One region of the Shewanella decolorationis genome, then DNA from elsewhere that is predicted to be linked to it. Evidence: predicted binding sites of a transcription regulator. Region 1 holds the regulator's gene; the other holds the start of a gene.
The links. Region 1 encodes sigma-54, which starts transcription at its own class of promoters, with help from an activator protein. Its sites were predicted from a motif close to GTTGGCACGNNNNTNGNNT; they were not measured.

Region 1 (16,519 bases):
TTTTAGCGCCGGAAATAATCACATCACCAGCAAGCGGAGGGCTTGCTTGAATCGCTAATTTATCCACTTTTCCTCACTACTAGCTGTTGAAAATTTTCTCGCGTTTCCATTGGGTCGGCGTGAAAGTTTTAATCGTTAATGCATGTAACTCACCGCTGGCGATATAGCTCATCAGGGGTGCATAAATGGCTTGTTGTTGTTTTACGCGGCTCATACCGTCAAAACATTCACCCACTGCAATCACTTTGTAGTGGCTGCCATCGGAGCTGGCGTGCACTTCATCGAGTGCTAACGCGTCACGTAAAATCTGTTCTATTAAGCTGCATTCCATGAAATTCGTTACCTTTTCAATTCGCTTCTTCGGTGAAGAAGGACTGTAAATCATATAAGTCGATTAATTTTTTTAGCTGATCCGATGCTGAGCACAACTGCAGTGGCGTACCGTGCTGACGCACTAACGCCAGCAAAAATGCCACGCCAGCACTGTCACTGTACTCCAGCTCAGTGAGCGACAACATTTGGGTATCTTGGCTTAACAAGCTTTGCCTTTGCGGCCAAAGTGCGACCACTTGCTCCTGTGATAAACGCCCTTTGAGGTGGCAAATTTTACCCTGTTGCACAAATTCAACCACGGCGCTTATTTCCCTGCTTTAGGCTTTTTAGTCACTTTGTCTTTGGTGCGCTCTTCCAACATCTTAATCACTGAATCAATCCCCTGCTGGCGGATAAGATTCGAGATCTCAGATTGCTTAGAGGACAGCAAACTCACGCCTTCGGCAACTAAGTCAAACGCCTTCCAAGAGTCATCCTTGAGGCGACGCACTTTAAACAACAGCTTAATCGGCGGACGACCCGCTTCGATAATCTGCACGTTGACATCGACAATCTTCTCATTGCTGAAATCACTACCGGGAGAAAACTCCACTTTTTGGTTAGTGTATTCGGTAAACGCTTGGGCGTAGGTTGAGATCAAGTAACCTTCGAAGGCATCGACAAAACGATTGCGCTGATCTTCAGTCGACTCTTTTAAATACTGGCCTAACACTTTGTAAGAGGCGTATTTATAGTCGATATAAGGCATCAACTCTTCGCGCACGATCACTTTTAAATGATCCGCATCGGCGTCGATCAAGGCTTTATCTTGATGAAAGCGGTCGAAGGTTTTGTTGGCAACGGATTTCACCATGGCGTACGGGTCCATAGTGTTAATCGGTGCATCATCCGCCAGCGCGGTCGTTGCGGTAAATATCCATACTAACGGCAGTAAAAAGCGCGATAAGCGTTTAAACATAGCGGTAACCCCTATTTATCCTTTGAACCCATACTATATAAGAACTGACCAATCAGATCTTCTAACACTAATGCGGAGCGAGTATCGTCAATTTTGTCGCCATCCTTAAGCATACTCACGTCATCATCGACAAAGCCCGGTGTTAATCCAAGGAACTGCTCACCGAGTAAACCTGAAGTTAAAATAGCTAAGCTACTGGTTTCAGGGAATTTATCGAAACGCTTGTCCATCACAATCGTCACCACAGCCACCAGTTTGACTGGGTCTAAATCTATCTTACTCACGCGGCCAACCACTACGCCGCCGACCTTGACCGGAGAGCGTACCTTTAAGCCACCGATATTGGTGAAGTTGGCAGTGAGGGTATAGCTGCTGTCGCTGGTCTGCACTTCGATATTGGCGACTTTAAACACCAACACCAAAAAGGCCGCTAAGCCCGTTAAGAGAAACATACCCACTAATAATTCAATTTTTCGTGTCAACATGCTCAGTTACCACTCTGTTAATCCGTCTATCTGTATCCTTGGCGCTGCAATCCGTTAGCGGCCAAACATCAGGGCTGTTAGTAAAAAGTCCAATGCCAGTACGGCGAGGCTCGATTGCACCACGGTTGAAGTGGTTGCACGGCTGATCCCTTCCGGATTCGGCACCACTTGATAGCCGCGGTATAAGGCAATCCAAGTCACCACCACGGCAAAAACGCCGCTCTTAATCAGGCAGTTCACTATGTCTTGGCGCCATTCGACCGAGGCTTGCAGAATCGACCAGAAGGCCCCGCCATCGATGCCTTTCCATTCCACGCCCACTAAATGGCCGCCATAAATGCCTACTGCTGTAAACATTAGCGCCAATAACGGCATGCTTATCACCCCCGCCCAAAAGCGTGGCGCAATGATTTGCCTGAGCGGGTCAATCGCCATCATCTCTAAGCTAGATAACTGCTCGGTACTCTTCATCAGACCGATTTCGGCGGTCAGCGCCGAGCCTGCGCGACCAGCAAATAATAATGCAGTAACCACAGGACCGAGTTCACGCAATAAGCTTAAGGCCACCATGGGGCCTAAGCTCTCCTCAGTACCGAAACCGACTAAGATGTTGTAGCCCTGCAGCGCCAACACCATGCCGATAAACAGGCCCGAGACCACAATAATGACCATAGATTGTACGCCGACCACATAGATTTGGCGCACTAATAATGGAAAACCTTTACGCACCCGAGGCCAGCGAAAAATCGCGCCCCAGAGCATCAGGCCCGCACGGCCAAAACCGAGCACTAACTCGATAGCGCTGCGGCCGAGGTCGGCAATACTGTCAAATAACTTCACTTGCCAACTCCTTTTGCCAACAATTCTTGCTGATAATCCTTTGCCGGATAGTGGAACGGCACAGGGCCGTCGGGCGCCCCTTGAATAAACTGTTTGAGCTGCGGATTATCCGCATGCTTTAACTCCTCAGGCGTGCCATGGGCGATAACTTTTTTATCTGCAACCACATACACATAATCTGCAATCCCGAGCACTTCATCCACATCGTGGGACACCACAATCGAGGTCAGATTCAACGCATCTGAGAGTTCGCGAATAAGCTTCACCAGCACGCCCATGGAAATCGGGTCTTGTCCGGCAAAAGGCTCATCGTACATTACCATTTCAGGCTCAAGGGCAATCGCCCGAGCAAGGGCAGCGCGGCGCTGCATCCCACCGGATAATTCGCTTGGCATCAACTGCGCGGCGCCACGCAGGCCAACGGCTTCGAGCTTCATCAATACGATTGAGCGAATAATCTCTTCGGGTAAGCCCGAATGCTCACGCAGCGCAAAGGCGACGTTATCAAAGACGTTGATATCGGTGAATAAAGCGCCACTTTGGAACAACATGCTCATGCGCTTACGCAGTTCGAATAATTGGCTACGACTCGCGGCATGCACATCCTGTCCATCGAACAACACTTGGCCGCTATCTGGCATCAATTGGCCACCGATAAGCTTAAGCAAGGTGGTTTTACCTATACCACTGGGGCCCATAATAGCGGTCACTTTGCCCCGGGGGATAGACAGGCTAATATCTTCATATATGACACGCTGGCCACGGCTGAAGCCCAAATGACGGATCTCAACCAACGGCGTTTGTTCTTGAGTCATGCTTGATTCCGATATTTGAAAAGAGGTGGCCTACGCTTCCTGCCCAGACCAATCGAAGAGCCGCAAATTGTACGTAATTGCGCTTTAACCTACAACAGAATCGACACTATCGTCCTGCGATACTTTCAATTTGCCTCATTTCCAGCGAGAATGCGCCCTAAGTTTTCGCTCTGTGAAGATAAAGTGTTACTTAATGTTTTCATCCTTGTTGATAAATCAGCAAGATTGTTTAGCTAAGGCTAATAAGCTAAGCGAAATCACATTGAACTAGGCAAGATAACTTAGTTCAAAAGACGTATTGAATGTCAAACTGGTTATCATGGCGACCATAACCATAAAAGTGGCAGCGCTAAAACAACCAAGACGATGATTTTGCTCAAGACATTCAATCGCTAAACAGGTTATTCTGCCCTATTGCCTCAAACCTGATTGGCAAGGGCAAACAATAAGACGCTACTCCGGTAAGAAGCCGTTAATTTTATCATCTTTATCGCGTACCAAATTGTGCTATTCCAATCCCAGACGGGGCGACAAAGACAATGCAAGAAGAGAGATAGACATGGTAGACCAATCACAATTGCGCCAGTGGGGCTGTAAAGTTATCGATATAGAAAAATCGGCCCTCGACAATCTATATCAATATGTCGATTCCGTTGAATTCGCCCAAGCCTGCGAGTTAATTCTCAACTGCACCGGCAAAGTGATAGTGATGGGGATGGGAAAATCCGGCCACATTGGCAATAAAATCTCAGCCACCCTCGCCAGCACAGGTACACCTGCATTTTTTGTGCATCCTGGCGAAGCCAGTCATGGTGATCTAGGTGTGCTCTCGGATAATGATATTATTCTTGCCATTTCAAACTCGGGTGAGTCGAGCGAAATCCTCGCGCTGATGCCGGTTATCCAGCGTAAAGCCATCCCAGTGATCGCCATGACGGGCAAACCTGAGTCCACCATGGCACGTTTGGCCAAAATTCATTTATGCATTGAAGTACCAGAAGAAGCCTGTCCGCTCGGACTTGCGCCAACTTCCAGCACCACGGCAACCTTAGTGATGGGAGATGCGATGGCCATTGCATTGCTGCAAGCTAAAGGCTTTACTCGAGACGATTTCGCTATGTCCCATCCGGGCGGCGCCTTAGGCCGTAAGCTACTGCTAAAAGTCAGCAACGTGATGCACAGCGGCGATGATTTACCTTTGGTTAAACACGATATCTGCATCACCGATGCCCTGTACGAGATCTCCAAGAAAGGCCTTGGCATGACTGCTGTTATCGATGAGCAGAACAAACTTGTGGGTATCTTTACCGACGGCGACCTACGCCGCGTTATCGACGCCCAAGTCAACCTGCGCACCACGCCAATTGCCGATGTGATGACGCGAAACTGTGTCACAATTACTGAAAACGTCCTAGCGGCGCAGGCGCTGCAAGTGATGGATTCCAAAAATATCAACGGCCTGATAGTGATAGATAAAGACAATCATCCTGTCGGTGCGCTCAATATGCTCGATATGGTTAAAGCGGGAGTCATTTAATGCCACAGCAAGGATTTTACGGCCCCATCAGCGACGATGTTTGGCAAAGAGCGCAAAAAATTAAACTGCTAATCTGCGACGTGGACGGAGTGTTTTCCGACGGCCGCATTTATTTGAGCAACTCAGGGGAAGAGCTCAAAGCCTTCCACACCCGCGATGGCTATGGCGTTCGTTCATTATTGACCAGTGGGTTTAATCTGGCGGTCATCACTGGCCGTCAGTCTAAAATTGTTGAAAACCGCATGACGGCTCTGGGTGTGACCCATATTTATCAGGGCGTGGATAATAAATTCGTCCCCTATGAAGAGCTACTGTCGCTCTACAATGTCACCCCAGAAGAAGTCGCCTATATCGGTGATGATATTGTCGACCTACCAGTAATGAATGTGGTCGGCCTTGCCGTCTGTGTTGCCGATGGTCATCCCTATGTCCGTCAACACGCCCATTTTGTGACTCACTTAAATGGTGGACATGGCGCACTCAGGGAACTCACGGATCTGCTGTTGCTGAGCCAAAATAAGTTCACTTCCGCCCATGGGATGAGCATATGAGTCGTGTGACCCTCGCCATTATCGCCTTTTTTGGTACTGCGCTGGTGCTATATTGGCAAGTGCAGCAAAAACGTGGTGGCGATACGGATGACAGCTTGAACGTCAGTGATAGACCCGATTACATTATCGAAGATCTGCGTAGCATTGAGTTTAATGAGCAAGGGCAAGTTAACAGTCGCGTCACGGCAAAGCACATGGAGCACTATGAGCTGAAAAACCAGACCGACTTTACTCAGCCTGTCTATCTTGTCTATCCCGACCAAGGTAAAGCAAAATGGCAGATCCGAGCCGACCAAGGTCGACTCAACAAAGATACCGGCAAGGTTGTATTAGAAAAGAATGTTATTATCGATGCCATCAGCCCTGGTGAACCCATACAGACATTGTCCACCAGTTTTTTAGAACTCGATCTCAACACTATGATAATGACCTCTGACCGCATCATTTACGTCACAGGGAAAGATTTTAATATTCAAGGGCAAGGCCTTTATGCCGACCTTAACGCGCAGGAAGTGCAATTGACCAGTCAGGTAGTAGGAACCTATGAAGCAAAATAACATATTACTTGTCGGCCTAATGCTAATCACTAGCATGAGCGCCTTCGCCAAGGTCGGTGACTTACAGCAAGAAGTAAAAATCAAAGCCGTCAGCCAAACTGCGGACATTAAAAATAACCAGATCATTTTCTTCGGTCCGGTAGAAGTAACCCAGGGCTCGATAAAAATTAATGCAAATCAACTACGTGCGTTTTCTGCCGAAGGCGAAAACAGCAAGATTTTAGTCGCAACGGGGAATCCTGCGACCTACAGCCAAATTCTGGATGATGGACGCCCTGCTTCAGCAAGTGCCAAAGAAATTCGCTATGAAATGGCGACTCGTACCTTAACCTTAACGGGTTCAGCGACCCTTGACCAAGCGGGTAGCCAAGTCACGGGTAACCTCATCCGTTACGATATTATTCAGCAAAAACTGATCGCGGAGAGCACGGGTAGCGGTGATGATCGCGTGATTACCATTATTAAACCTGACAACTATCAGGAAGAACTCAAGAATCAGCCCGCAGACAAACCTGTGAAAAAACAGGATCCTAAATGACCCAAATCACCTTAAAAGCACAGAATCTCGCCAAGAGTTATAAGAGTCGTCAGGTTGTGAAAGATGTCAGCCTGACGGTCAAAACGGGTCAAGTCGTCGGCTTACTCGGCCCAAACGGCGCGGGTAAAACCACCACCTTTTACATGGTCGTGGGCTTAGTCAAAAGCGATAAAGGCCATATCTTTATCGATAACGATGATTTAACTGCCGATCCCATGCATCTGCGCGCTCGCAAAGGCATTGGTTACCTACCACAGGAAGCCAGTATCTTCCGTAAGCTGACCGTGCACGACAATATCATGGCGGTACTGCAAACCCGTAAAGAGCTCAATCGCGACCAACGCGAAGAAGAGCTGGAACATCTGCTCGAAGAGTTCCATATCACCCATATTCGCGATAGCCAAGGCATGTCGTTATCGGGCGGCGAACGTCGCCGCGTCGAAATTGCCCGCGCCTTAGCGGCCAATCCTAAGTTTATTCTGCTCGATGAACCCTTCGCCGGTGTCGACCCGATTTCGGTTATCGATATCAAGAAAATCATCGAACAACTCAAGAGCCGAGGCCTTGGGGTACTGATCACAGACCACAATGTGCGTGAGACCTTAGACGTCTGTGAACATGCTTACATTGTCAGTCACGGAAACCTGATAGCCGAAGGAACTCCCGCAGAGATCTTAGACAATCAGCAAGTTAGGGCTGTGTACTTAGGTGAACAATTCAGGCTATAGTTACTTAAACAGAGCCAATTAGCCTTGAATTTTGGCTTATCAGCGCCATCAATATGATAACAAGCGGCCTAAATTCAAAATAATAACGTAGGGATCAGCGGTAACATGAAAGCGTCACTCCAGCTCAAACTGGGTCAACAGTTAACCATGACGCCACAACTCCAACAGGCCATTCGTCTGTTGCAACTGTCGTCATTGGAACTGCAGCAAGAGATCCAGCAAGCCTTAGACTCTAATCCTCTTCTCGAGCTGGAAGAGGAGCAATTCGACGCGCCTAGCGAACGTAATCAAGATATCGCCGATACCGACTTTAGCGAAACGACGGCTCAGCCACAGGAACAAGACAATTCCACCGTGGACATTGCCGAGTCGCTGACCAAAGAATCCTTGCCCGAAGAACTGCCCATGGACACCACTTGGGATGAAGTCTTTACCGCATCGCCAAACTCAGGTTCAGGCGCCAGCCGTGAAGATGACATGCCCTTCCAAGGGGAAACCAGTGAAGGCCTTTACGAACATTTAGAATGGCAGAAAAACCTCACGCCCTTCTCTGAAACCGATTTAGCCATCGCTACCGCGATTATTGATGCCATCGACGATCAAGGTTATCTCACTCAAAGTACTGAAGATATCCTCGAAGCCATGGGCAATCCCGAAATAGAACTGGATGAAGTCGAAGCCGTACTCAAGCGTATTCAACACTTCGATCCCGTCGGTGTCGCCGCAAGGGATTTAAGCGAATGTCTGCTTATCCAACTCTCCCACTTTTCACCGGATACTCCACACCTCGAAAACGCCCGCATGCTGATCAAAGATCATTTAGATCTGATCGCTGCCCGCGATTTTAGGTTGTTGATGCGTAAGACCAAACTCAAAGAAGACGAGTTAAGGGACAGCATAGCGCTGATCCAAACCTTAAACCCTCGTCCCGGTTTGCTCATCACCCCTGTTGATGAAGAATATGTCATCCCCGATGTGTCGGTATCGAAGAAAAACGGTCGCTGGGTGGTCGAGTTAAATCCAGATTGCATGCCAAAAATCAATGTTAATCAGCAATATGCAGCCATGGCGCGCAGCACCAAAAGCCAAGCCGATAGCCAATTTATCCGCGGGCATCTGCAAGAAGCCAAGTGGTTTATTAAAAGCCTTGAAAGCCGTAACGAAACACTGCTCAAGGTGGCAAACTGCATAGTGCAATACCAACAGGGTTTCTTCGAATACGGTGAAGAAGCCATGAAACCTATGGTCCTAAACGATATCGCTGAAGCGGTAGAGATGCATGAGTCCACCATTTCACGGGTGACCACACAAAAATACATGCATACCCCAAAGGGACTTTTTGAACTAAAATATTTCTTCTCAAGCCACGTCGGGACTGATGATGGCGGTGAGTGCTCATCCACGGCAATCAGAGCCTTCATTAAGAAACTGGTTGCAGCGGAAAACCAGAAAAAACCATTAAGCGACAGCAAGATGGCACAACTTCTGGCAGAACAGGGAATTAACGTTGCGCGCAGAACCATTGCGAAGTACAGAGAAGCGATGCTTATTCCCCCTTCCAATCAGCGTAAAAGTTTATAGCCTAAAGTGGAAATCGGAGGACGTTTATATGCAAATAAACCTGAGTGGACACCATATCGAGATTACTGAATCGTTACGGGCTTATGTTGAGGAAAAGTTTTCAAAACTTGAACGTCATTTCGAACAGATCAATAATGTGCACGTTGTGCTCAATGTTGAGAAAATGCAACAAATTGCCGAAGCGAGAATCAACCTCACCGGTGGTGAAGTCTTCGCGACTTCAGAGCATGCAGATATGTATGCTGCCATAGACGTCCTGATCGACAAGCTTGATCGTCAGGTTATTAAACACAAAGAGAAGTTAACAAAACACTAGCAATGGAACTTCGTACCATACTGCGGCCGGAATGCACGACCTGCGCCACTCCGGGCAGTAAGAAAAAGGTACTGGAACTTATCAGCGACTTAGCCGCTGCCCAGTACCCCACCCTCTCATCTCAAGAGATCTTCGAAAGCCTTGTGGCGCGCGAAAAGATGGGGAGCACAGGTATAGGTAACGGCATCGCCATTCCACATGGTCGATTAACCGATATAACACAACCCATAGCCATATTGGTGAAATGTGAGGAGCCGATAGCCTTTGATGCTATCGATAAACAACCTGTCGACATTTTATTTGCGCTGCTAGTGCCTGCTGACCAATGTCAACAGCACTTAAGCACTTTGTCCTGCATGGCTGAAAAGCTCAGTGACAAACAAATATTGAAGCAATTGCGCAAGACGCATGATGAAACGGAACTCTATCAGGTAATCACTGGATGAAACTGGTCATAGTGTCAGGGCGCTCAGGCTCGGGCAAATCGGTCGCACTAAGAGTGCTTGAAGATCTCGGCTACTATTGTGTCGACAATCTTCCTTTGCCGCTGATTGGCAGCTTACTCGAACAGCTCAAGGGCAGTAACGATCTCGTCGCCATCAGCGTCGACGTGCGTAACCTGCCGGAGCAAGACAAGGTACTCGTCAAACAGCTTGCCAGCCTGCCTGCGGGCACTGAACTTACTAGCTTCTTCTTAAACTCCAGCGATAAAGTGCTACTCAAACGCTACAGCGAGACTCGACGCTTACATCCCTTATCTAAGAGCCGTGTTTCTCTGCAAGAAGCCATTAAGCTTGAAGGCAAATTGCTCGAGCCCCTGTCTCAGCAGATGGATCACTACATAGATACCTCGAATCTGAATATCTATGAACTCAGCGACCAAGTACGGCAAATCCTGCTTGGCAGTGTCGATAAGGAACTGGTGATTAACTTTGAGTCCTTCGGTTTTAAGCATGGTATGCCAACCGAAGCCGACTTTATGTTTGATGTGCGCTTTTTACCTAATCCCCATTGGGAACTCGAACTGCGTCCACTAACCGGCCTAGATGAACCCGTGGCGGAATTTTTAAATCGCCAGCCACTGGTCAATAAGTTCATCTGGCAAATCGAGAATTTACTCGAGACTTGGTTGCCCCACTTAGAGCGTAATAACCGCAGCTATCTGACCATCGCCATCGGCTGTACTGGCGGTCAACACAGATCGGTTTATGTGGCCGAGCAACTGGCTAAACGCTTTAGCAACGGTAAACACAAAGTGAATGCCCGCCACCGAGAGTTAAGCCATGCCAAAGCTTGAGCGCCAAGTCACCATCTGCAATAAGCTTGGTTTACATGCCCGCGCCGCGACAAAACTCGTGGTGTTGGCCTCAGAGTTTGATGCCAGCATTACGCTGATCCAAGGTGAAAAACAGGCCTCTGCCGCCAGTGTGTTAGGGCTCCTTATGCTAGAAACTGGCATGGGTAAAACCATTACCCTGATTGCCGAAGGCCCGGATGCGGAGCCTGCACTCAATGCCATTTGCGCGCTTATCGACGCTAAGTTCGACGAAGCCTGCTAATAGCCTCGACATCTCATCTCGATGATCCCTGCCGTTATTCAGTACCCTGTTTGGTTTTGATTTCAGCACCTTATACAAGTTAAACACATTTGTGACTCGACGCCCTCCCGTGCGCTCAATTACAATATACTGCTGCGCTTTGGCTTAAGTCCTCAATAGCTAAACGCCCGCCTATCCACCGTCGCCACCTTGGAGGAAACATGCCTGTAGAAGCCTCAGACAGCTTACAAGTCGAACAACGTCTCGACCAACTGAGCCATGCCCTCAATAGCGGTATGTTTGTGCATGTCAGGCAAATGCTGCAAAACATGGCGGCGTCGGATATCGCATTGATTTTAGAGTCCTCGCCCCCTAAGGCGCGGCAAGTGCTATGGCAACTTGTCGATCAAGATCAGCTCGGGGATATTCTCGATGAGCTCAGTGAAGAGCTAAAAGATCCGCTGATCAGTGCCATGAGCCCTGAGCGGGTCGCCAAGGCCACCGCCAGCATGGACACGGACGATCTCGCTTATATCCTGCGAAGCCTACCTGATGCAGTGTATAAACAAGTATTGCAGTCCATGAGTCTGCAAAACCGCCAGCGGGTTGAGCAAGCGCTCTCCTACCCCGATGAAACTGCGGGCAGCTTAATGAACACAGATACTGTGACCTTAAGGCCCGATGTGAATATCGATGTGGTACTGCGTTATTTGCGCCAACGGGGCAATCTGCCCGACACCACGGACACCTTATACGTGGTGGATAAGCACGATCGCGTGCTCGGTGGGGTCAAACTTACGGATCTGCTCACCTGCGATCCCAATACTCATATCAGCAGCATTATCGATACCGATATCGAGAGCATTCCCGTGGGCATGTCCGACAGTGAAGTAGCGCAGCTGTTCGAGCGCCATGACTGGGTGTCCGCGCCCGTGGTCGATAGCGAGGGCAAATTACTCGGGCGTATCACCATCGATGACGTGGTGGATGTTATCCGTGAGGACGCCGAGCACTCCATGATGGGGATGGCGGGGATGGACGATGATGAAGACACCTTCGCCCCTGTAGTGAAGAGTACTTTCCGCCGCTCACTCTGGCTGACGATTAACCTGTTTGCCGCCCTGCTGGCAGCCTCTGTCAGCAATATGTTTGAAGGCACAATCGAACAATTTGCTACGATTGCGATTTTAATGACGATTGTCCCGAGCATGGGCGGGGTCGCGGGCAATCAAACCTTAGCTCTTGTTATCCGCGGGATTGCCTTGGGTCATATTGGCCAGAGCAATGCTCGCTGGCTGATAGGCAAAGAACTCGCCATTGGCTTTTTAAATGGCCTGATGTGGTCGATTTTGGTGTTTATCGCGGTATTAGTTTGGAAAGACGATATGGCGCTTGCCAGCCTGATTGGCGGCGCAATGCTCATCAATATGACAGTTGCAGGGCTAGCCGGCGCCAGTATTCCGCTGATCTTAAAGCGCTTAAAAGTGGATCCTGCGTTAGCGGGCGGCATGGTGCTCACCACAGTCACCGATGTGATTGGTCTGTTTGCCTTCCTAGGATTAGCGACCCTGTATTTAATGCACTAGGGCGTATTGACGTTTCAGGGTTATTTTTGCAGCAATTTAGCTGGCTTTTATGCAAGGCAACGTCCGTGCAGTGTAGTTATTCTACATAAACGGACGATAACGCAGCAGAAACGCCAGCCAAATGCTGCCCGAAGGGTTCGTCTGGCAAGCTCTTGCTCTGACTTTCTGTCATAAGAACCGCTCGTCATTTGAGTAGAATAACGACACATCATTCCTCGTTTCGCGAGCATGTACTTGCCAGAACGAACAAATCTAATCTCGAAACGTCAACACGCCCTAGCACTCAACCTGCTAAAACGAACAACAAAAATGGCGCCATAGGGCGCCATTTTAATGAGTCAATTAGCACTATTTTTTAGGCGGCTGAAAACCATAACCCGTTAAAATCGCTTGTCCCTCAGGGGATAAAATAAACTCGGCCAGAGGTGCAGCTGCACTATTGGCATCCTTTAACACCAATAGGCCATAGTCGGCACCGACCGCTAACTCTGGCGGTAAATCGACAATCTTAAGACTTGGCACTTCTTTTTGTGCCAGCACCGCATTGGTGCAATAGGTTAAGAATACGTCTGCCTGCTTATTTTCCATCACCCAAGCATAGGGATTACGATCCTTGGGCGGTTTAGCACTATCAGGCCCACCCGTTAGCTGCAAGGCTTTGGTTTCTAATGTGGTTTTTGCATTGGCTTTTAAGGCCTCGGCTTTCGCAAACACTGCCCAAGCATAATCCCCCGCGGGATCGGCTTTTGGTGTTGACGTTCCGAGCTTTGTTTGCGGCGCGAGCAGTGTATCTAATAAATTCGCGCTAGTGAGTGGTACATCCGCTTGAGCAATGGCACAGAGCTGGTTACGGGCAAACATTTGCACCTCTCGACCCGCTCCCGCATCGACTAACGCCTGCGGGTGTTTCATATTCGCCGAAGCGAAGATATCAACCTGCTCACCCTCTTGGATCCGCTTGAGTAATAGGCCCGAAGGCGCATATTGCGCCGCGACTCTGGCATCGGATTTCGCTTGGTAAGCGGCAATAATATCGTTCATCGCCGCCTTTAAACTGCCTGCGGCCCTTAGTTCAATTGGTGCAGCCGCCTCAGTGCTCATTGGTACGCCTTGTGCTATTCCCGCCATCAATGTCGACCCTAAACTGATTGCTAACACTAAACCTTGTTTTGCCATGCTGTACTCTCCATTCACACAGAAATGTCCTAGTGTATACAAGACGGCAAAACCTTTAGCGGATCAAGTATTAACGCAGTCCGATAAATGCAAATCGGGGCGATTGTGGCCAAGATCACTTAAGTCTTTTAGATGAATGGACAAATTGTCCCCTAAATGTAAATTGTTCCCTAAATGTAAATTGTTCCCTAAATGTAAATTGTTCCCTAATGCAAAGAATCACCAAATGCAGAATGTAAAAAGTCGCCCGTAGGCGACTCTATATTCTCTGACGCATCATTAACCGGTAGGAGTTAACACAATTTCCACTCGGCGGTTTTGCGCGCGACCTGCGGCATTTGCATTCGATGCGATAGGACTCGCCTCACCCATGCCCTTAGATTTAACCCGAGCAGAAGCGACACCTTTACTCATCAAATAGTTACTCACTTCACTGGCACGCACTTGTGATAAACGTAGGTTGTAAGCATCTGAGCCGCTGCTGTCGGTATAACCTAATACATTCAGTTGGGTCTTGCTGTATTCCTTGGCCACCAGCGCCACTGAGTTCAATACGCGCTTAGCGCCATCGCTCAGCTCAGTTTGGTCGACACCAAAGGTCACTTCGTTTGGCATATTGAGAATAATATTGTCACCGTTGCGGGTTACACTCACGCCTGTTGAAGCTAGTTGTTGACGCAGTTTGGTTTCTTGCACATCCATGTAATAGCCAATCCCACCACCTACGGCGGCGCCAGAGGCTGCACCAATTAAAGCACCTTTACCGCGGTCACTCTTACTTGATGACGCAACCCCAACAGCCGCTCCGGCAACCGCACCAATTAAGGCGCCAGTCGTCGCTTTCGCCGTTTGTTGTTCGTTGGTATAGGGATTGACAGTCGTACAGCCCGAAGCAATCAGGGCACTGGTAACCACGACAATCGCCAGCTTTGACGCCGGCAGAGATTTAATCAGAGAAGGCTTCATCATTTATGACCTCATAACATGATTGATGATGGTATTTGCCCGCCAAAAGGCAGAGGGCGTGGCAAGTCGCCAAAAGACACCATAAAAACCGCAGTATATAAACATTCTCTGTTGAGACAATCTTTAATCGCTTTATCGCTCAGTTTATGACTGATTCAATCGAAAGCAACACTAAACAGAAACATCTCAAGCTCATCTGCATAACATTTAGAGTAAAAGCACTGAAATAGTGCAAGCTGCACCGTTTCTGACATGGCTTTGAAAAAACACCGTTTGAAACATTTAAATAAGATTATGATTTTAAATGAAAATGTAAATTTCAAAAAATTGGCACAGTTCTTACATACTAATAAATAGGTAGAAGAGCAAAGGCGCTCAAGCGCAATTCACTCCACACCTTAAGTAAGCTGTTCAACATCAATGGACGTTAATCTGAATGCCCCTAATGAGGCATATTAATCGAAGCACAATCCCAAACGGATTGAGGAGGAAGAGATGAAACATCTGATGAAACTCATTAGTCATTGTCACCATGAATGGTTGTCCCTGCGCCACCTAGGACATAGCCAGTGGGATATAGAGCAGCGCCACTAATCAACAAGGAAAACACCAAAAGAACTAGCAAATAGACTGAACATTGAGTAAGAGGGACAGCCCATGGGAATCGCCAATCATAGTCTTAAACCTGACGTTATTTTTGAAGTGAAAGTTAAAGGCAGATTACTCTCTGACGTTGCTCGCCAGTATGGACTTTCTGCTAAGTCGGTTTACCAATGGGTAAGGGAAAGTGAGCAGCAGCCACAGCAGCGTGAATGCGCGTTAATGAGTGAAATCGCTCAGCTCCAAAAACGCATTAAGCAGCTTAATAATGAATTACGCACTATAGGTTGAGCTAACAACTTCTAGTGCAGTTATCGACAAGGCCGGACTCCAATTCATACAGGCTTGAGGTCTGCAAGCGGTATGATAGATGTGCTAAAAATAAAAATAACAGCGCCCTTTTATGTCCGGCCTTGTCATCCAATTAATTGAATTAGCGTAAAAGTTTAGACAGAGTCGGATGGGTATCTATTATCGCTCCCCAACGACCTAAGATATAAATCGTACACATAACAATAATAACTGTGCTGTTTACTATCCGACTCTGTCAACTCTCTCCCCGTAGGCGAAATCAAGGGAGAAAACGATAGGTTTTGGCAAGGCTTAAGAGGGAGTTGTCTCCCCCAAAGATCAAATATGTGAATTGTGCTCCCCCAAGTCACGAACATATTACCCTCTTGGGTCTTGTCCTTTTATTCATGGATCAATGAGGATCCAGCGCTAAGATAGCGCGCCACGGATGGCTTAAAACACTTAAGGTTTCGGCAAGGCTCAAGGGAGTTATCTCCCCCAAAGATTTAATATGTTGATGATGTTCTGTGCTCCATCAACATATTTATCCCTTTGGTCTTGTCCTTTTATTCAGAGGTTCAATGCAAGGAGGGGGAAGGATCCCCATGCCAAGGATGGTAATACCAGATACTAAAATCTGTGTATTAATAAGTTGAACAATAAAACAGGCGCTTAAAAAGCGCCTGTTTTATTAAATAGATAAACTAATAGCCTTCATTAGCTTCTTGAAGTCGCAGCTTACGTTCCTGGGCCTCATCGTATGCGGCTTGGATTTCATCTAATACAGCATTCACATCGGAATCGACTAATACTTCGGTGAATTTGCCCGTTAATTGCGTATCAGGCTTTAATTGACCCGCCTCAAACAACGCCCACATTTCTTTGGCATATTGGGTCTTAAGTAGCTCAGGGGCATACTGGCCATAGTATTGCGTCATGTTATTTACATCACGCTCAAGCATCCATTTCGCATGATTGTTAGCTGCGGCATCAACGGCTTGGGGCAAATCGATAATCACCGGGCCATTCGCATCTACTAGGACGTTAAACTCGGATAAGTCTCCATGGACTAAACCAGCGCAAAGCATGCGTTTAACATAGGTCATCACTAACCCATGGTCGT
Region 2 (16,519 bases), 2.2 Mb from region 1:
ATATGCTGTATCTGGAAGAGGATTTGCGCGCTTGGGGCGATGCCGAGGCCGCTGCAGCGAGCGATGATACGCCTCCGACCTTAGACAGCAACGGTGCGGTACTAAACGCCGGCGATACCGTAGTTATCATTAAAGATCTCAACGTCAAAGGCACCAGTTTTGTGGCAAAACGCGGCACAGCGGTTCGCAATATCTCGTTGACCAACAATCCTGAGCATATCGAGGGCCGTGTGAATGGCACTCGCATCGTGATCCTGACTTGCTTTGTGAAAAAGTCTTAATCGACTTGAGTTGAAGCTGTTAGCTTGATACCTGAACCGCCCAATTTTTACAAATTGGGCGGTTTTTTTATGCGAAATTGAATCTTATCCGCCCACTAAAAGTATCTGCATATACAAATCGTTAAATTAGGCGATAAAATGCGAAGCATGTGAAGAATCTTTATATAGAGATAATGCTATGGCAAATGACTCACCACCACTCGATACAAAGCAAATGTCTACTCCAGTTGAAGACGGATTGGATAAAATCCTTGGGCAGTGGCAGGCTCAAGGGGTGACAGAGGATTTGGTCCCGATGGCGGTGTTAGGCCGCATCGCGCGCATAACCAAATATATGGAAAACGCCATAGCCCTGTGCCACGGCGAATTTGGTTTAGGTCAGGGGGAGTTTGATGTGCTCGCGACACTCAGACGTTCGGGCGAGCCTTATATGCTATCACCTTCGCAGCTGTATCAGAGCATGATGTTAAGCTCAGGAGCCATGACCAGTCGCTTAGACCGGCTTGAAAATAAAGGGCTGATTGCCCGTGAGCACAGCAAGGAAGATCGTCGCGCCGTGCATGTGTCATTAACTCCTGAAGGTAAGGCTCTGATTGACGATGCGTTGCCCAAACATATTCAATGTCAGAGCGCGTTATTGGCTGGTGTTTCTAGTGCTGAGCGTGAAATATTGCAGCAGATATTAAAGACTTGGCTTGCTCACTTTGAACGGTAATCGGCTCAGTTTTTGGGGCGAGAGACAAAGTGCCGTATGGCGCTTTTAGGGATAGCATCAGGGAGTGACTATGGTAAAAAAACGCGAAGCGTTTGAAATTGAAGGCAAGCGAGTCGTTGCGGGCACGCAAATGGGGATAAAACTCCCCGCCGCTAAGCTCTATACCGATACCCAACTCGATATTCATGTGGAAGTGTTCCACGGCCTCAAACCCGGCCCGACACTGTTAGTCTGCGCCGCCATCCATGGTGATGAGCTCAATGGTATTGAGATCTGTCGTCGGTTACTGGGACGCGTCAATCCGAAGAATCTAACTGGCACTCTGATTGTTGTGCCCATAGTCAATGTGTTTGGTTTTATTCAACAATCCCGTTATCTACCCGATAGGCGCGATCTCAATCGTTGTTTCCCCGGCTCGAGCAAAGGTGCGCTGGCGAGCCGTTTAGCCAATCTTTTTGCTACCCAATTATTGGTGCATGCGACCCATGTGATTGATTTACATACAGGCGCTATCCATAGAGACAACTTGCCGCAGATCCGCTGCGATACTGGCGATGCAACCATGTTAGCCATGGCCAATGCCTTCGGCGCGCCACTTATCATGCACTCCAAGGCGCGCAGCGTGTCGATGCGTGGCTATGCGAATCAGCAGGGTATTCCCTGTATTTTGTATGAGGCGGGTGAGGCACTGCGCTTTAGTGAGCTTGCGATTAAGTCGGGGCTCAAGGGCGTACTCAATGTGATGCGCAGCCTTGGTATGCTCAAGGGGCGAGTCAGTAACAAGGTCGCCAGCGTGAGTGCAATACGCAGTTATTGGGTTCGCAGTGAGTCCGATGGTTTGGTGAATATGAAGCTTAAACTCGGGCAGCGGGTTAACAAGGGATACATTATCGCCCATATTGTGAGTCCGCATGGCGGTGATAGCGTAGCCATTCGCGCGCCAACCGATGGCATTATCATAGGGATCAGCAATATACCCGTGACCAACGAAGGTGAGGGAATGTTCCATATTGCGCAGTTCGAAGGCGATGAAATTGAAATAGCTAACGAACAACTTGATGAGTTTTTAATGGAATATGCTTAAATTTCAGTGAGTTTAAAGCTATGTATTATGGTCATTATTGATGCTGGTTGAGGTTTCTGCGGGCGGGTAACCTGTCTTTTACAAAGCAAAGGCAGTGTTTTGGATATTCTAGATATTACATTCTAGATACTGGGGGATAACGCCGCAGAAACACCAACCAAATACTGCCCGAAGGGTTCGTCTAGCAAGCTCTTGCTGTTACTTTCTGTCATAAGAGCCGCTCGTCATTTGAGTAGAATAACGACACATCATTCCTCGTTTCGCGAGCACGTGCTTGCCAGAACGAACAACATCTCATCTTGAAACGTCAACACGCCCAAACTTAAAGCCAAATTATTAACGGCGGTGTTGCTTTGCCTATTTCAAGGCTTGCTATCACAGCGTAAATCGTTCAATTGAGCGAGTGAGTGAATGTGCTAACTGAGTCACTTCATTACTGCGCTTCGCCATATCCATTGCTTCCTGAGCATTTTGATCCGCAGCCGATGCGACTTCCGCCATGCTGGATTCAATATGTCTGCTGTAATCTAACTGTTCGTGGGCAGCTTGGGTAATTTGTAAACTTATCTCATTAATTGCACTAAGCGTAGCTTCAATTTGGGCGATGGCCTCATGTAACGTTTTGCTTTGCTCTACACAATCATTGGCCTGTTTTTGGCCTGAGCTAATGGCTGTTGCAGCCGTCGAGGTTTCTTGCTGTAAAGCTAAGATCATCTGTTGGATCTCAGCGGTCGATGCTTGGGTTCGTGATGCTAGTGACCTCACTTCATCGGCAACAACAGCAAAGCCCCTACCATGTTCCCCCGCCCTTGCGGCTTCAATGGCGGCATTGAGCGCCAGCAGATTGGTTTGTTCTGCGATGCTGTTGATGGTTGTGAGAATACTGCCAATATTGTGGCTGTGGGAACTGAGTCGCGACATGATGGCGACTGATTCACTCAAACCTGTACTTAATTCTGCTATTTTAGCCTGATTATTGGCGGCAATATTTTGTGCTTCATTGCTGTGTTGAGATGCTTGGACTATCTGTTTTGCCGAGCCACTAGCTTGTTCCGCTACAAGAGTCGAACTGGTAAACATTTGCTCTGTGAGGTTTTTGGTACCGTTTATCCGCTCAATTTGTGTCGAGGCTGCGTTTGCAATGCCTTGGCCCTGTTGGTGAGTTTGTGTAGCTGAGTTATCTAGCGAATGGGCGTCATTACTGATATGGGTTAACAGCTTAGCCAAGTCATCACAAAGCATATTCATGTTATCAATAAGCGTACCAAATTCATCATTATGGCGTTTAGGTATTCTCTTCGATAAGTCACCCCTTGCGATATTTGCCAGCGCACTATTTGCCAGAGTGAGTGGTACTAACATGGCCCTTAGGGTAAAGAAGGAAATAGAACTGACCATAAACACAAACATGGCTGCTAGCACAATAGCCAGTGTTTGACCTCGTTGAATATCATCATTTGCTATGTTTTGTAACAGACTAAAGCGTCTGTCTGCTAGGGCCAATAATTTATCTAACGCTAGGGTATTGGCATTGAATTCTTGTTCCGCATTTTTAAAATGCTGCTCAGCTTGAGTGTGGTTAGCTACCACTTGCTGTTGTGCCTGATATAGCTCGCCTGGAGTTGAAAGTAACCGATTGAATAGAGTGGCTTGTTGCTCAAAAATTTCCAGTAACCCTAGGGTGTCGATCCCCGAAGCTTGTTGTTTTAAAAAGGTAAAGTTTGTACTTAAATTTCCTAGCAATAAGGCAATATCCTGTTTATGCGAGTTTATCGTATCAGTATCCTGAGCATGCGTTAACTCTGACATTGTGTTGGTTAATGTGTAAAGCATATCGTCAATGCGGGTCCCTGTTCCGATTATTTCCTCTAAAAGTGCCGGATTATCGGGCAATGAGATAGTCTCCAAATCGATCATTGCATTACTTGCTTGCGTTTTTGCCTCAATAAACTGATTAAAAAGTGTTTGATAATGTTGCTTTGCTTGTTCATTCGCAAGCTTAGCACTAAACATATCTTGGCTTTGTTGTTGGTAGGCTTGGTAGCGTTTTTGAGCTTCTTTCAGCGAGGTTTGCATCTGAGGTTGGTCGCTAACCATCTGTTTCAGCTCGTTTTCAATGCTTTGATATTTATGCTCTAGCGCATTGAATCCTTTTTGGCTTTGCGTTAGCTCGGCGGTGTCATTTTGGCTATGGGCTAAAGTTGCAAGGCGCGACATTTTAACGAGCACGAGTTGTAAGTTATTGCTTTGTTTCTGAACGGGTATGGCGAGCGTTTCGATATTGCTATAACTAATTTGAACTTGATGGAGCGAATGGTAGAAGAAACTATTGCCTGCTAATAACAGGATACCAATTGCGCTGAAGCTTAAGAGCATTTTTTGCTTGATACTGAGTGTTAACATTGAGTCATCGACCTTTTCGTCTATGATGTCTGCCAAATCAGGCGGTAACATCGAGTGGACAATGGAAGAATACGCCGTACCACAAGTATTAGTTGCTTGTTTTTATTGGGGTATAAACATAAGTGTAGCAGAGAGTTGCGAGTGTAAAGTCTTAACCTACTCGATGCGGATAATTATATTGCGCAGCTGAATCATGAAAGGAGTTTTGATGAAAACCGTGATGTTAGAAAACCAGGCGATCTCCCCCAGTAAAATTCTCTGTATCGGGCGTAATTATGTCGACCATATTCACGAGCTGGGTAATGACATTCCCGAAGATATGGTGGTGTTTTTTAAGCCTAACTCGGCAATTAGCACAGTGCTGCATGCTGAGCATTTAGGTGAGACACTGCACTATGAAACTGAGCTATGTTTTATCTATCAGCAGGGGCGTTTTAGCCACGTTGGGGTAGGGCTGGATCTCACGAAGCGAGAGCTGCAAAGCAAACTGAAAGCCAAGGGACTCCCCTGGGAAAAGGCTAAAGCCTTCGATGGCGCGGCGCTTTTTAGCCCTTTTGTTGCTATCGATGATGCTTGCACGGCATTTGAGTTCAGCTTAACGATAGACGGAGTGTTAATACAAGCGGGCCATACTGAGTTAATGATCTATAATCCGCAGACGATTCTAGAAGAATTACAACGCTTTACCACTTTAGAAGACGGCGACATTGTGATGACTGGCACCCCAAAAGGCGTCGGCATCATTCCACCGAATCGGGTATTTAAGGTGGCCTTAGGCCTTAAGGATGCGCCACACCAAGCGCCCTTGGTCGAATGTGAATGGCAAAGTCGGTGATGCAATGACGGCGCACTCTGCATCGGCGCATCAGGCGGCAACTGAGCTGGCAATCCAACCCCTTTGGCAATATTTGCTCGCCTTAGGGGCCGAGCCTGAACGTTTAGCGCCGCTACTCACCCACGCAAGGGCGCTTTCATATCAGCCTGGCGAGTGCTTGTTACCCCAAGGCGAGCACCAAACCTTTGCCTATTTTGTGGTGGAAGGCATAGTGCGCGCTTGCCACTATACCCAAGAGGGCAGTGAGCGCTGCAAGGAGTTTTACTTCGAAGGTGAACTGTGTTTCTTATACAGCAGTTGGTTAAAGCAGGAGGTTGCGCCCTATCAGTTAGAAACCGTCACTGCTTGTCGGCTAGTGCAAATGCCACTTGCCGTATTAAACGAGCTAACGATGCAGCGAGTACAACTTTCGCTACTCAAACAGCAATTATTGTATAAAGAACAAAAAGAAGCCTTTTTGCTGCTCAATACACCAGAGCAACGTTACTTACATTTACTCGAATACTTTCCCCTCTGGGTTGAGCGTTTAACCCATGCCCAACTGGCCAATTATATTGGTATTACCGCCATTAGCCTGTCGCGGATCCGCAGACGTTTGCAAGATTCACGGTAAAATCTTCTGCCAGTTAACTTAAGTTAATGCACTTTTAGGTCATCCCCTTCATGCTCATCGGCGCTAAGTTTGAGTCACAGCTGAATATATCGGCTTATTTTATAAGTCGATATTGAACCCTAAAGGAGCCTATCTTGAGTGCTTTTACCCTGTCACAACTATTGGTGGCGATTGCCATCGTTTTCGATTTGATGTCGTTTCAATTTAAGACGCGTGAGCGCATCGTCGCCTGTTTATTCGTCTCGGGCATCCTAATCTCCATCCATTTTTGTTTATTGGCACAATGGACGGCCGCAGGGCTAATGGGGATTGCCACAGTGCGTTACCTCACCAGCATTTTTACAACGTCAAAAAAAGTCATGTGGTTTTTTAGTGGAGCGGCAGTGCTGATGAGCGGCTTAACTTATAGCGGGCTTGTGAGCGTGATAAGTTGTATTGGAACGCTGTTTCAAACCCGCGCCGCCTTTTGTCAGGCGGATAAAAATCTGCGCTTATTGATGATAGTCGGCACCAGTTTTTGGTTGTGCCACAATATCTTAGTGGGTTCGCCCATGGCGGTATTGATGGAGCTGTTGTTTATTGGCAGTAATCTCGTGGGATATTACCGCCATTATTTTCGTGGACAATTGCACTCGTCCAAAAGGAAGGCTTAGATACCTGCTACGGCCTCCATGTCTAGCTCGATATCGGTACAGCCTTTGGGGCAGAAAATACCTGCTGCCTGTTCGGCTTTAGCTGTCTCCGGCAAGATGACTTTGAGGGTTTGATTACAGCTTGGACATTGCACAGGCTTACCTTTAAACACCCGTTTTATCAAGTTTTTCTGTTCATTAAACGAGTTTGCAGTGGTTTGGTTTAACACAGCAAAAGGGCTGGTCGATGCATTGGTCATTGGCGATAAAATCCTTAAAAGCTCGGCAATATTTTTATGGGATTGATGCATTTTGCGGACAGAATTATAGCCCGATTGGGAACGGGAATGAAAAGTCTAAATCATATATATATCAGCATGGGTTAACTTGCTGAACTTGTGCTGACTAAAAGCAAAAATAAGCGGCTTTGACCTTGTAGGAAGAGCAATTTTTTGATGCTATGAGCAAGGCGGTTTTTATCATAAGAGTGAAACATGCCGCGACTAGGATATTGGGGGAAAGAATGAGTATGTTTGTTAAATTAACGATAGCGGCGACTGTCCTTGTGCTCAGTATTCTTGCCGTTGGCATTTATCGTTTTGATATGACCAATGATGATATCTACATGGTCATGGAAGATGGCCAAGTGCTGCAATACGATGAGGCCATGGCGCAGGCCGATGCTAAGGCAAAAGCCAAAGAGGCGGCATTATCTTCCAATGAAGATGCCATCGAATCAGTGGTGCCAAGTGAGGTCAAACCGGTGGCGAACGCCTCCGAGGTGATGCTGAAACTCTTTAGCTTAAATACGGCCAATCCCTTTGAAGTTAAGCTGCCCGATAGCCAACTGCCCGTGGTGTTGACGCACTTTATTAAAATCAAGCAAACGGAATTTGCGCTGGGGGATTATCAACAAGGTGATGAAAAGGGCAGGGTATTGCTAGATTATATGCGGATCACACCGCTTAATTTTGACCCCGCATTAGAGCCCGATACCCAAAGCGATGTGCCATTGCAGGATGATCCTAAACAGCAAACCATGCCCTTTGTGGCGCCTTTTATTGTCAAAAATCAAGGTTCGGGGGTATTTGTGTACCTCGGTTTATTCAGCTTAGATTATGGCCAAAATCGATTACAGCACTTAGGTAGTGTGTTTATTGGCGATCGCATCGAAGTCGATAGTATTGAACCCGTGTATCCCTTTGAAGCCCCATTTAAAGTTGCTATCACCTATCGCGATAGGGCGGCTGGTCAACCTATGGCAGAGGAGCCGAATGTGGCTAAAACCCTTGAAGTCGGTGTGAGTGAGTCGGAAATCAAAGCACTGAATTAGGTTTATATCTGGGCTTATGCTAAGTTAATTTTACCTCAGCTACGGCTGAGGTATTTATTTCACCTAGCGGCTGGGAAAGCTAAGGTTTTGGCATAAAACATAAAATTAAAACAAGGAGCGTGTCATGGAAATGACCAAAGTCACGGGCAAATTTGATGTTAAGCTCAATCCCGAGAATGCCTATGCCACAGGTGTGGGCGGCGTGAACTTGGGCAGAATGACCTTAGATAAAACCTTTTATGGTGAGCTAGAAGCTCGCAGCCAAGGCGAAATGCTCAGTGCTATGACAGCGGTAAAAGGCTCTGCGGGTTACGTGGCGATTGAGCAAGTCGTGGGAAAACTGTGCGGCAGACAGGGCAGTTTTGTGCTGCAACATTTTGGCATTATGACTGATGGTCAAAACCGATTACACCTTGAGGTTGTCCCCCATTCAGGTGCGGGTGAACTCACAGGGCTATATGGCACTATGGCGATAAGCATCGAAAATGGACAACATTTTTATGAGTTTACCTTCTGCATCGAACAGGAAGCCGAAGCCTAAGGCATGATTAACATGACATCGCGCCGATAAAACAAAACCAGCCGAAGCTGGTTTTGTGGTTTTTGCCCGAGTGACTAATATCAAGCGTTGAATTGGCAAGCGCTGAATTAGCAAGGGCTGCATGTCAGGACCATTATGAGGTTTTGACTTTGATTTTATCGACGACCTTTTTCACATCATCGGTATTTTTGGCAATGGTCAGGGCTAATTGACGCTCTGCATCGCTAGCCACTTCACCCTGCAAGGTCACTACGCCATCGGCAACGTCGACATTAATTTGGGTGCCCGATACGTCGGTCGAGAACAACAGACGGGTTTTCACGACTGTTGCAACCTTAGAGTCGGTTAGGGTCTTCACCACCTCACTGGTGCCTTCGTCTTCATTCATCACGGTTAATTTGTTATCGACCCCTTTTACCCCATCTAAGCTTTTGATGAGCTCAGCGGCGAGCGCCTTATCGACACTGCTCTCTACTTGACCAGTTAAGGTGACATGGCCGTTTTTCACGTCGGTCATAATGTCAAAGGAGTTGAGGTTAGTATTGAGCAACAAAGTCGTTTCGGCCTTGCCATCGATCCAAGCATCTTTGGCATCGTCTTTCCAATCCTGTGCGGCGGCCACATTTAAACTGATAGAACCGACAAGTAAGGTGGTTAAAGCTAAAGTTGTCGTGTTTTTCATAATGATATCCTCCGTTGTTATCTCGAAGATACTAAAGCGTGAATCGTGCCAATGTTTTTATCTTACTGATTTTAAATGGGTTAAGTGTTGTTTGCACTTGTTTTAGGTGTTTGGCTTAATCGTCAAATCGGCGCTTTTTACCGACAAAATGTAAATATTACCGAGGGTGATTAAGCGATTGGGCTTAAGTGGGATAGGCGTTAAGCTCAAATAGATCGCAGGCAACAAAAACGCGGCTCAGTTGGCCGCGTTATTGGCTGGCATGGCTGCCTTACAGGGCTTGGCTACGCAGGTGTAAGGTATCCAAATGGATTTGTAGCCAGGCAATATCTTCGGCCAATTGGCTGATTAACCTCGGGTGGTTGGCCTTTTTAATTAACTGTTTGAGGTGGCTAAGGCGCTGACGCTCAAGCTCACAGAGCACGACGAGGGCATCGGCGAGTTGTTGTTTGAGAAGTAAAGCATCGACATCGGCATAGGGCCGAGTCTGCGACGGCGGCACCGAGTTCGGGCCCATTTGTTGTAATGATTGGGCGAGCAGTTGCCTAAATCGCGCCAGCATCCCTTGATACGTCTTGATTTGGGCGATAAAAATGCGTTTTAGGCTGTAGTCATCGACAGTGGTATTGGCCCGAGTATAAAAATCCACGCCGGTTTGGGTCAGCTCGATTAACTCATTAACCAGCTTAATATCGGCGCTCAACTCGGTCTGATGTTGCGCAACATTAGACGTCATAACGACCTCCTGTGGTAGTTTGGGCTGCTCCGCCGACACGGATTGCCCAAGTTTTTATGGAAATATCAGCTTCATTCAGCTGCTATGCATATTTCGTTCACTTTTTAATGATAAGTTAATGACTTGATTTAACTGATCATATTTATCCATTGTCGCTAGTGGGCTGCTTATTATCGGCAACTCTTACCGTTGAGATTGTTAAAATTTCACGGCTGGCATACAGTGGTGCTTCATTCACAGGGAGTGGCACAAGATGATCCGACCAACGCTTTTCTATCATCTACAGGACTTCGAAACCGAGCAGGCATTAGTGCAGCTCGAAGGCGCGCAGACCTACAACAAGCTACGCAGTACCGATGATTTATCTTGGATTAGTCAGCTGGAGGCCAATCGTATCGATGTGGCGATCATTGAGCTGCCCCGTCTAAGTCGTGAAGATTACTTAGCCTTACTCGAGTCGAGCGCCATTGCGGATGTGGAGTTTATTTTCCTCTCCGACGGCCTGCCGAATCCTCACCTCGATAAACTCTTGTCCAAATATGCGGGCTACCATTTCCGTAAGCCCATCGATATGTCGTTGCTGTGCGAAACCTTAGCGGATTTTGCCCAGCATCTGGTTGCCAATACCTCGACGCGTATTCGCCCCTTTGCCAGCGAATTAGACCAATATGGTCTGCTGGTGGGCTCCTCATTACCTATGCACCGCTTGTATCGCACTATCCGCCGCGTGTCGGCCGCCGAGAGTAATGTGCTGATTATCGGTGAGAGTGGCGCGGGTAAAGAACTGGTCGCTAATACCATTCACTTAGCCAGTCCGCGGGTGAATAAGCCCTATATTGCGATTAACTGCGGCGCCTTGAGCCCAGAATTGGTCGATAGTGAACTCTTCGGCCATGTAAAAGGCTCCTTCACCGGCGCGAATCGTGATCACCAAGGGGTATTTGAGCAGGCGGAAGGCGGCACCTTATTCCTCGATGAAGTCACCGAGATGCCCCTTGAGCATCAAGTTAAGCTATTAAGAGTGCTCGAAAATAATGAATATCGCCCTGTCGGCAGCCCTAAGGTGCTCAAGGCGAATGTGCGTATTGTGGCGGCGACAAACCGCGATCCTTTAGTGGCGATTGAGCAAGGGCAGCTGCGGGAGGATTTGTACTTTCGCTTAGCGCATTTCCCCATTCAAGTGCCGCCATTGCGGGAGCGCGGGGAAGATATAGTCGGACTTGCGAAGCATTTTCTGGCCTATCGCAATGCGGCGGAAAAACAGAGTAAAGTGTTCTCGCCATCAAGTTTAGAGGCGATTGCGGCCCACACTTGGCCCGGTAATGTGCGCGAGTTAAAGCATGCTATCGAGCGCGCTTATATTCTGGCGGACCATGAGATTACCCCTGAGCATTTACAGCTGACGCCCAGTTTAGATAAAGAGGCCACTGCGGAGGAAAATGTAGTGATCCCCCAAGGTATGCGCCTTGAAGAGCTGGAAAAAATCGCCATTTACCAAGCGCTTGAAACGAGTCAGGGCAATAAAACCGACACCGCCGAGCAGCTTGGGATCAGCGTTAAAACCCTCTATAACAAGCTCAGTAAATATGAGCAGGAGTCAGACGTTCAAACCGCTGATGCAGATACCGTTAGCGAAGATTCCGTTAGCAATAGCGTCGCCAAGTAGTAACCTACATTAAATGCCTGAAAATAAGCTAATGCATTGATTCAGCTTTGATTCAGAGTTTGGTTCAGCGTTGATTCTGAATGCGTTAGCTTATTTTGGGCTCTGACTGTTGTTCATCATTTTGCGCTTGATAGGGCACAAACACTTTTAAAGAGGCGGGCAGGATATCGATATTGAGTTCCTCTGGCTCACAAATTTCGCCATCAATCACATACTTGCATGGGGGCTGACTGCTGATCTTCACCCTTTTAGCGTGGGCATGTTTCACTTTACCCGCGTTGGCCGAGGGCGCAGAGTCGCTATTGGCGGCCTCTTTAATCCAGCCGGTAAAAGCCAGTTCAGCCAGACTGATAAGCTGTTCATTCGGCTCATTATTTGAATCCAACCAAGTGATATCCAACAAGCCGTCGGTCATATTGGGTTCGCCCTTACCTTGGGCGAGTAAGCTGGTAAAAGGCGCGGCATTGGCAACCACTAGGCTGTGGGTTTGCACTGTCATTGGGGCTTGGTCATCTAAAGTCAGCTGCAACTCGAGGTTGGTGTCGGTGTTCACCGCGCGCCACAAACCATCGAGGTAGGCGAGTTGGCCGAGGGCATTTTTACGCTCGCGGCTCGCCGACTCAATCATTTGCTGCTCAAACCCAATGCCGACCAGCAGCAACACCAGCCGCTCATTGCAACGCGCCGTATCTATGGTCTGTGTCTGGCCTTGGATAATATTATCAAGGGCTTGGGAGACGGCATTGAGCTTACTGCTTAAACCAAAGAGGGCGTGTGATAGGGCATTGGTGGTGCCAAGGGGGATAATGCCTAAGGTGATATCGGTGTCGATAATCTCCGCCGCGACCTCAGTAACAGTGCCATCGCCACCGCAAGCGATGATGATATCGGCACCCTGAAGCCGGGCTTTTTTTGCTTGGGTTTGGGCGCTAATCTCTGGTGTGGTGAGCGCTAACTGCACCTCAAAATAACGTTTCAGTTCAGTGCAAATTTGTTCGCCATGGCTCTGCCATTTACCTGCGCCAGAGACGGGATTGGCGATAATCCAGGCTCGCTTATGCAGTTTGATTTCCCCTTGAGTGTACATCTGCTCCAACGCTTTAAGTTGCCAGCGATTTAACCCTGCGGTTTTACGAATGCTTTTAATCTGTTGCAGCACCTCGGCAAAACTGAGTTCGGGGCGGCGGCATACAAGATAAGCGGCCAGCACCATTACGGAGCGCCCACGGCCGAGCGCACAGTGGATCAATATCCGCTTTTGGGCGCGTACTTGGCGATGTAACCAGTTAATCGCCTGATTTAATTGGGCGCTAGTCGGCACACTGTGGTCAAGAATAGGGATATTCAGATAGTCGATATGATCCTCATACAGGGACACATCGAGGCCGTCGAATTCGGCGGTGACATCTAAAATAGCGTTAATGCCATAACGATTCAGTTTAGGTAAATCGGCAGCGCTTAAGCGGCTACCCAAGTACAGATATTTATCAATGGCTTGCATTGAAGGCATGCTATCGCGGCGGCGTGCCCAGAGATTATAGAGTCGGCATCCTAATAAAAACGGAATAAAGCCCCAACGGATATACCAAGGGATGGAACCATCCTGACGTTTTCTAAAAATACTGGCGAGATTAAACCAATAGGCCGAGCCGACAAGGGCGAGGGAAAGGCTGCACCATGCCCAAATAAAGGTGAGAATGGGAGAATGCCCCGTTACGGCAAAATAGCCAAATAATAGCGCTCCGAACAGATAGAAATACTTAATGTGGATCTTACTCAGCATTGGCATCTCCTCCATCGATAAACGGCGAGCCTCAGGGAAACCCACTTTATCGTAACCAATGACTGTCGCGATAAAGTGGCTCGGTGGTACTCACTCGAGCTGTGATTCCCCTTGCTCGTTTGCGTGACTCACAACTCTCAGTCATTCGCCCTAGCAGCGGGTATCTTTCGCTTTAACGCCTTCTTTCAGTTCTTCACAGGCATCTTCAATCGCATTGCCAGTATCAGTGATGGCTTCATCGATTTTTTCGCCTGCATCCTCGGCGTGGTTGTCGCTACAGGCTGACAGCCCAAAAGTTAATAATAAGGCTAAAAATGCGGTGGTAATTATGGTCATAGGTTTCATATCGATTCTCCTTTTATCCAATTTAAGCGCGTGGTGCCTTGCCCTTAAGGGCATTGACCAGCAGGGAAATCACGAGTAATACAATAAATAGGAAGAAAATAATCTTTGCGATCCCCGCTGCGGCGCCAGCGATCCCCGTAAATCCAAACAGTCCGGCGATAATGGCCACAACCAGAAACATTAAGGTCCAACCTAACATAGCCACCTCCTTTGTCTTATTTCGGTTTTTCTGTCTACTTTCACTTTGCACATATACCTCGAGCGAGCTAGGTTACGTCTTACATCCCGTTATCATTCAATCCAGCAATAAACTCACAAAGGGGATATTGCGAGCTTAATGCCAACTTTGAGGTTTTAATTTAATTTATTGAATATTAAGATTATTTTTAAATGCTGTACTGACGGGAGTATTGGTTGATATAAGCGTGATAGGCAATTTTTACCTGCGATTCGGTAAGAGTTGCAGTAGGGGAATCGAGGGGAAATCTCGTCCATCAAAGTTCGTTTCTGTAATCCATTTTAAAATCAGGCCGTATGTATTTGATAGTTTGCAGGCGAGCATTGTCACGGCAGTGGCCATCGGAAAAAGGGATTTTTCCGTTGAGCCCCCAGGGATGGTTTTATGGCGTGCCACTGAAGTGACAATGCAGAGCGGAAACAGAACTCAAATCGGCTTTTGGCATTATTTATTCGATTGATTGATAGCAACCATGCCGAGCTGATACTGAACTCGTAATCGAACCAAAAATGAAACCCCAATTTTAACCCCAAAAAAAGCGGGTTAAGTTTTCACTTAACCCGCTCAATAAGGTTTACCAAAGCGAATTAGCAGCGTTGCAGTGGTTTCCAGCGTTGCAAGCTGACAGGAATACTTACCCCTTGGGATAACAACAGGTTAATCCGTGCTTGGTAGGCGGCGCCCTGCATTAAATGTTTAGCCAAATCGACCGCATTGCGCTCGCGGTAATCATCTAAATAACTGCCTTTAGCCCAAGCATTAAAGGCGCCGAGGGCGGGGCCTGCCCAAATCTGATAATCCATTTCGCGGCCGACTTCGCCCGTGTTTGACCAGCGACTCGAAAGACCTAAATACCAGCGGAAAATCAGTGCCATTTTGCGTTTTGGATTATCCAGTGCGCGCTCAATTTGCTTAGGATCGCGCTCATTAAAGTGCGCCACAGTGCCTGCCCAAATCTCATCTAATGAGGCGCGAAACACTTGCTCTTCCAGCTTCTGTCGTTCCTCTGCCGGGATCGCCTCAATCGAGTCGTAGCGGGTGTAAATCTCATAGAGTTTATTGGCGCGCATTGGGAATAGGGTGCCGCGCTTAACCACTTGTAACTTAACGCCCATCTCGAACATATCGGCGGCGGGCGCCATAGTCACATCGGCCATTTCGGTGGTGGCGAGTAATTTACGGGTATGTTCGCTGGCTCCCGCCTCAACACAGGCTTGGTTGATTGAGCCAGTGACAATATAGGCCGCGCCCATATTGAAGGTCGCCAGCGCCGCATCGGGCGTGCCGATCCCCCCACCTGCGCCCACACGGATCGGTGTTTTGTACTGGTACTTGGCTTGAATGGTATCTTTGAGCGCCAAAATGGTCGGTAATAGCGTGACCAGAGGGCGATTGTCGGTGTGGCCGCCTGAGTCGGCTTCGGCGGTAATGTCATCGGCCATGGGCACAGATTGCGCCATTAGCATTTGATCTTCGCTGATAAGCCCTTCGTTCATTAATTGCTGCAGCATCTTAACGGGGGCGGGTTCCATAAACTTGGTGGCCACCTCGGTACGGCTGATTTTAGCAATCACTTTATTGCCAATCACAATCTCGCCGTTGGCATCGCGACTCAGGCCCGCGGCGCGGTAATAGACGATTTGCGGTGTTAAGCCCAAGAATGCCGAGGCTTCAACCGTACGCACTTGATGCTTGAGGAAGAGTTCGACACTGCCACGCTCCAGCGCAGGCTCACTCGGGCTATGGATCAAGTTAAAGGCGTAGGGGCCATTGGGCAATGCCGCTTGAATGCGTTTAATCGCGGCTTCTACGCGCGATGGAATTAACCCCGCCGCGCCAAAGGAGCACAAGATGCCCGCCTGACCAAGAGCGATAACTAACTCTTCCGAGGCGATACCGTTAGCCATAGCGCCTGCGTAGTAGGCGTATTTCACCCCATGCACGCGGCGAAAATTACTGTCACCCAAGCTTTGGGTGCCAAGGGCGGGGGCGAAGGCGCTGACAGGATGCAAACCATTGCTTTTGTGTAAGCCATTGCTGGCGGCAGTATCCGCAAGACCCACCACCTCGGCGCTTTGGGCAATGCCTAGGCCTTTTTCGGCATGATTGACTAAGTAACAGGCTTGATTGAGGTCTTTAAGTTTTTTGCCAAGGGAATCGATATCGAAACTGATGGCGGCTTCATCAACCTGCCATGGCCAAGGACTGAGCTTATTATTATCGAGAGAGTTATTATCGAGTGTGGTATTCGTCATTTGGGCTGTTCACTTTTAGGTGTTTGGGGCCTGAATTTGTTTGCCGCAGTGAGGTTATTCCCTTGCACTGCGGCAGTTGTGTGCTGTTTTTAAGCTAACTGCTCTTAAGCTAACTGTGGTTAATGCTGCAATTTTGGCGCTAGCGCTATGCCTCTTCGATGCAGATAGCGATATCGGTTACCTCATAAATGCGCAGGCCATCCTTACTTAGGTTGGCATCGCCCTTGATGATGCGTTTACCGTCTTTATCTTCAATGCTGGTGATATGCACATCCAGCGACATCTGTTTGTTTAATGGATTAATTTGACCGCGGTACTTCCATTTAATTTCTGACAGGATCTGGCCAAATTTCGGATTATTAAAGTCTGCGCCTAGG

Region 2: EYR25_RS13660 (DUF1328 domain-containing protein) is a predicted target of sigma-54. The motif match lies at 13,976-13,994, and genes of this name have one in related genera.

The regions. Positions count from the first base shown of each region.
Region 1 is NZ_CP037898.1:544,455-560,973, reverse strand. It holds gene murA (UDP-N-acetylglucosamine 1-carboxyvinyltransferase) at 1-67, opposite strand, end outside; gene EYR25_RS02460 (BolA family protein) at 80-331, opposite strand; gene EYR25_RS02455 (STAS domain-containing protein) at 348-632, opposite strand; gene EYR25_RS02450 (MlaC/ttg2D family ABC transporter substrate-binding protein) at 638-1,291, opposite strand; gene mlaD (outer membrane lipid asymmetry maintenance protein MlaD) at 1,303-1,776, opposite strand; gene mlaE (lipid asymmetry maintenance ABC transporter permease subunit MlaE) at 1,831-2,616, opposite strand; gene mlaF (phospholipid ABC transporter ATP-binding protein MlaF) at 2,613-3,431, opposite strand; gene EYR25_RS02430 (KpsF/GutQ family sugar-phosphate isomerase) at 3,991-4,968, shown strand; gene kdsC (3-deoxy-manno-octulosonate-8-phosphatase KdsC) at 4,968-5,519, shown strand; gene lptC (LPS export ABC transporter periplasmic protein LptC) at 5,516-6,076, shown strand; gene lptA (lipopolysaccharide transport periplasmic protein LptA) at 6,063-6,614, shown strand; gene lptB (LPS export ABC transporter ATP-binding protein) at 6,611-7,342, shown strand; gene EYR25_RS02405 (RNA polymerase factor sigma-54) at 7,448-8,923, shown strand; gene hpf (ribosome hibernation promoting factor) at 8,952-9,239, shown strand; gene ptsN (PTS IIA-like nitrogen regulatory protein PtsN) at 9,242-9,685, shown strand; gene rapZ (RNase adapter RapZ) at 9,682-10,536, shown strand; gene EYR25_RS02385 (HPr family phosphocarrier protein) at 10,523-10,798, shown strand; gene mgtE (magnesium transporter) at 10,999-12,363, shown strand; gene EYR25_RS02370 (molybdate ABC transporter substrate-binding protein) at 12,712-13,539, opposite strand; gene EYR25_RS02365 (YiaD family glycine zipper/OmpA-like lipoprotein) at 13,819-14,508, opposite strand; gene EYR25_RS02360 (transposase) at 15,163-15,396, shown strand; gene EYR25_RS02355 (PA4780 family RIO1-like protein kinase) at 16,101-16,519, opposite strand, start outside.
Region 2 is NZ_CP037898.1:3,022,919-3,039,437, reverse strand. It holds gene EYR25_RS13735 (PhnA domain-containing protein) at 1-281, shown strand, start outside; gene EYR25_RS13730 (MarR family winged helix-turn-helix transcriptional regulator) at 460-996, shown strand; gene EYR25_RS13725 (succinylglutamate desuccinylase/aspartoacylase family protein) at 1,067-2,080, shown strand; gene EYR25_RS13720 (methyl-accepting chemotaxis protein) at 2,456-4,483, opposite strand; gene EYR25_RS13715 (fumarylacetoacetate hydrolase family protein) at 4,692-5,318, shown strand; gene EYR25_RS13710 (Crp/Fnr family transcriptional regulator) at 5,323-5,931, shown strand; gene EYR25_RS13705 (YgjV family protein) at 6,066-6,584, shown strand; gene EYR25_RS13700 (hypothetical protein) at 6,581-6,823, opposite strand; gene EYR25_RS13695 (hypothetical protein) at 7,087-7,896, shown strand; gene EYR25_RS13690 (DUF3224 domain-containing protein) at 8,021-8,437, shown strand; gene EYR25_RS13685 (BON domain-containing protein) at 8,571-9,119, opposite strand; gene EYR25_RS13680 (hypothetical protein) at 9,391-9,855, opposite strand; gene EYR25_RS13675 (sigma-54 interaction domain-containing protein) at 10,109-11,521, shown strand; gene EYR25_RS13670 (diacylglycerol kinase family protein) at 11,607-13,304, opposite strand; gene EYR25_RS13665 (hypothetical protein) at 13,455-13,649, opposite strand; gene EYR25_RS13660 (DUF1328 domain-containing protein) at 13,672-13,848, opposite strand; gene pfaD (eicosapentaenoate synthase subunit PfaD) at 14,475-16,142, opposite strand; gene EYR25_RS13650 (hotdog fold thioesterase) at 16,288-16,519, opposite strand, start outside.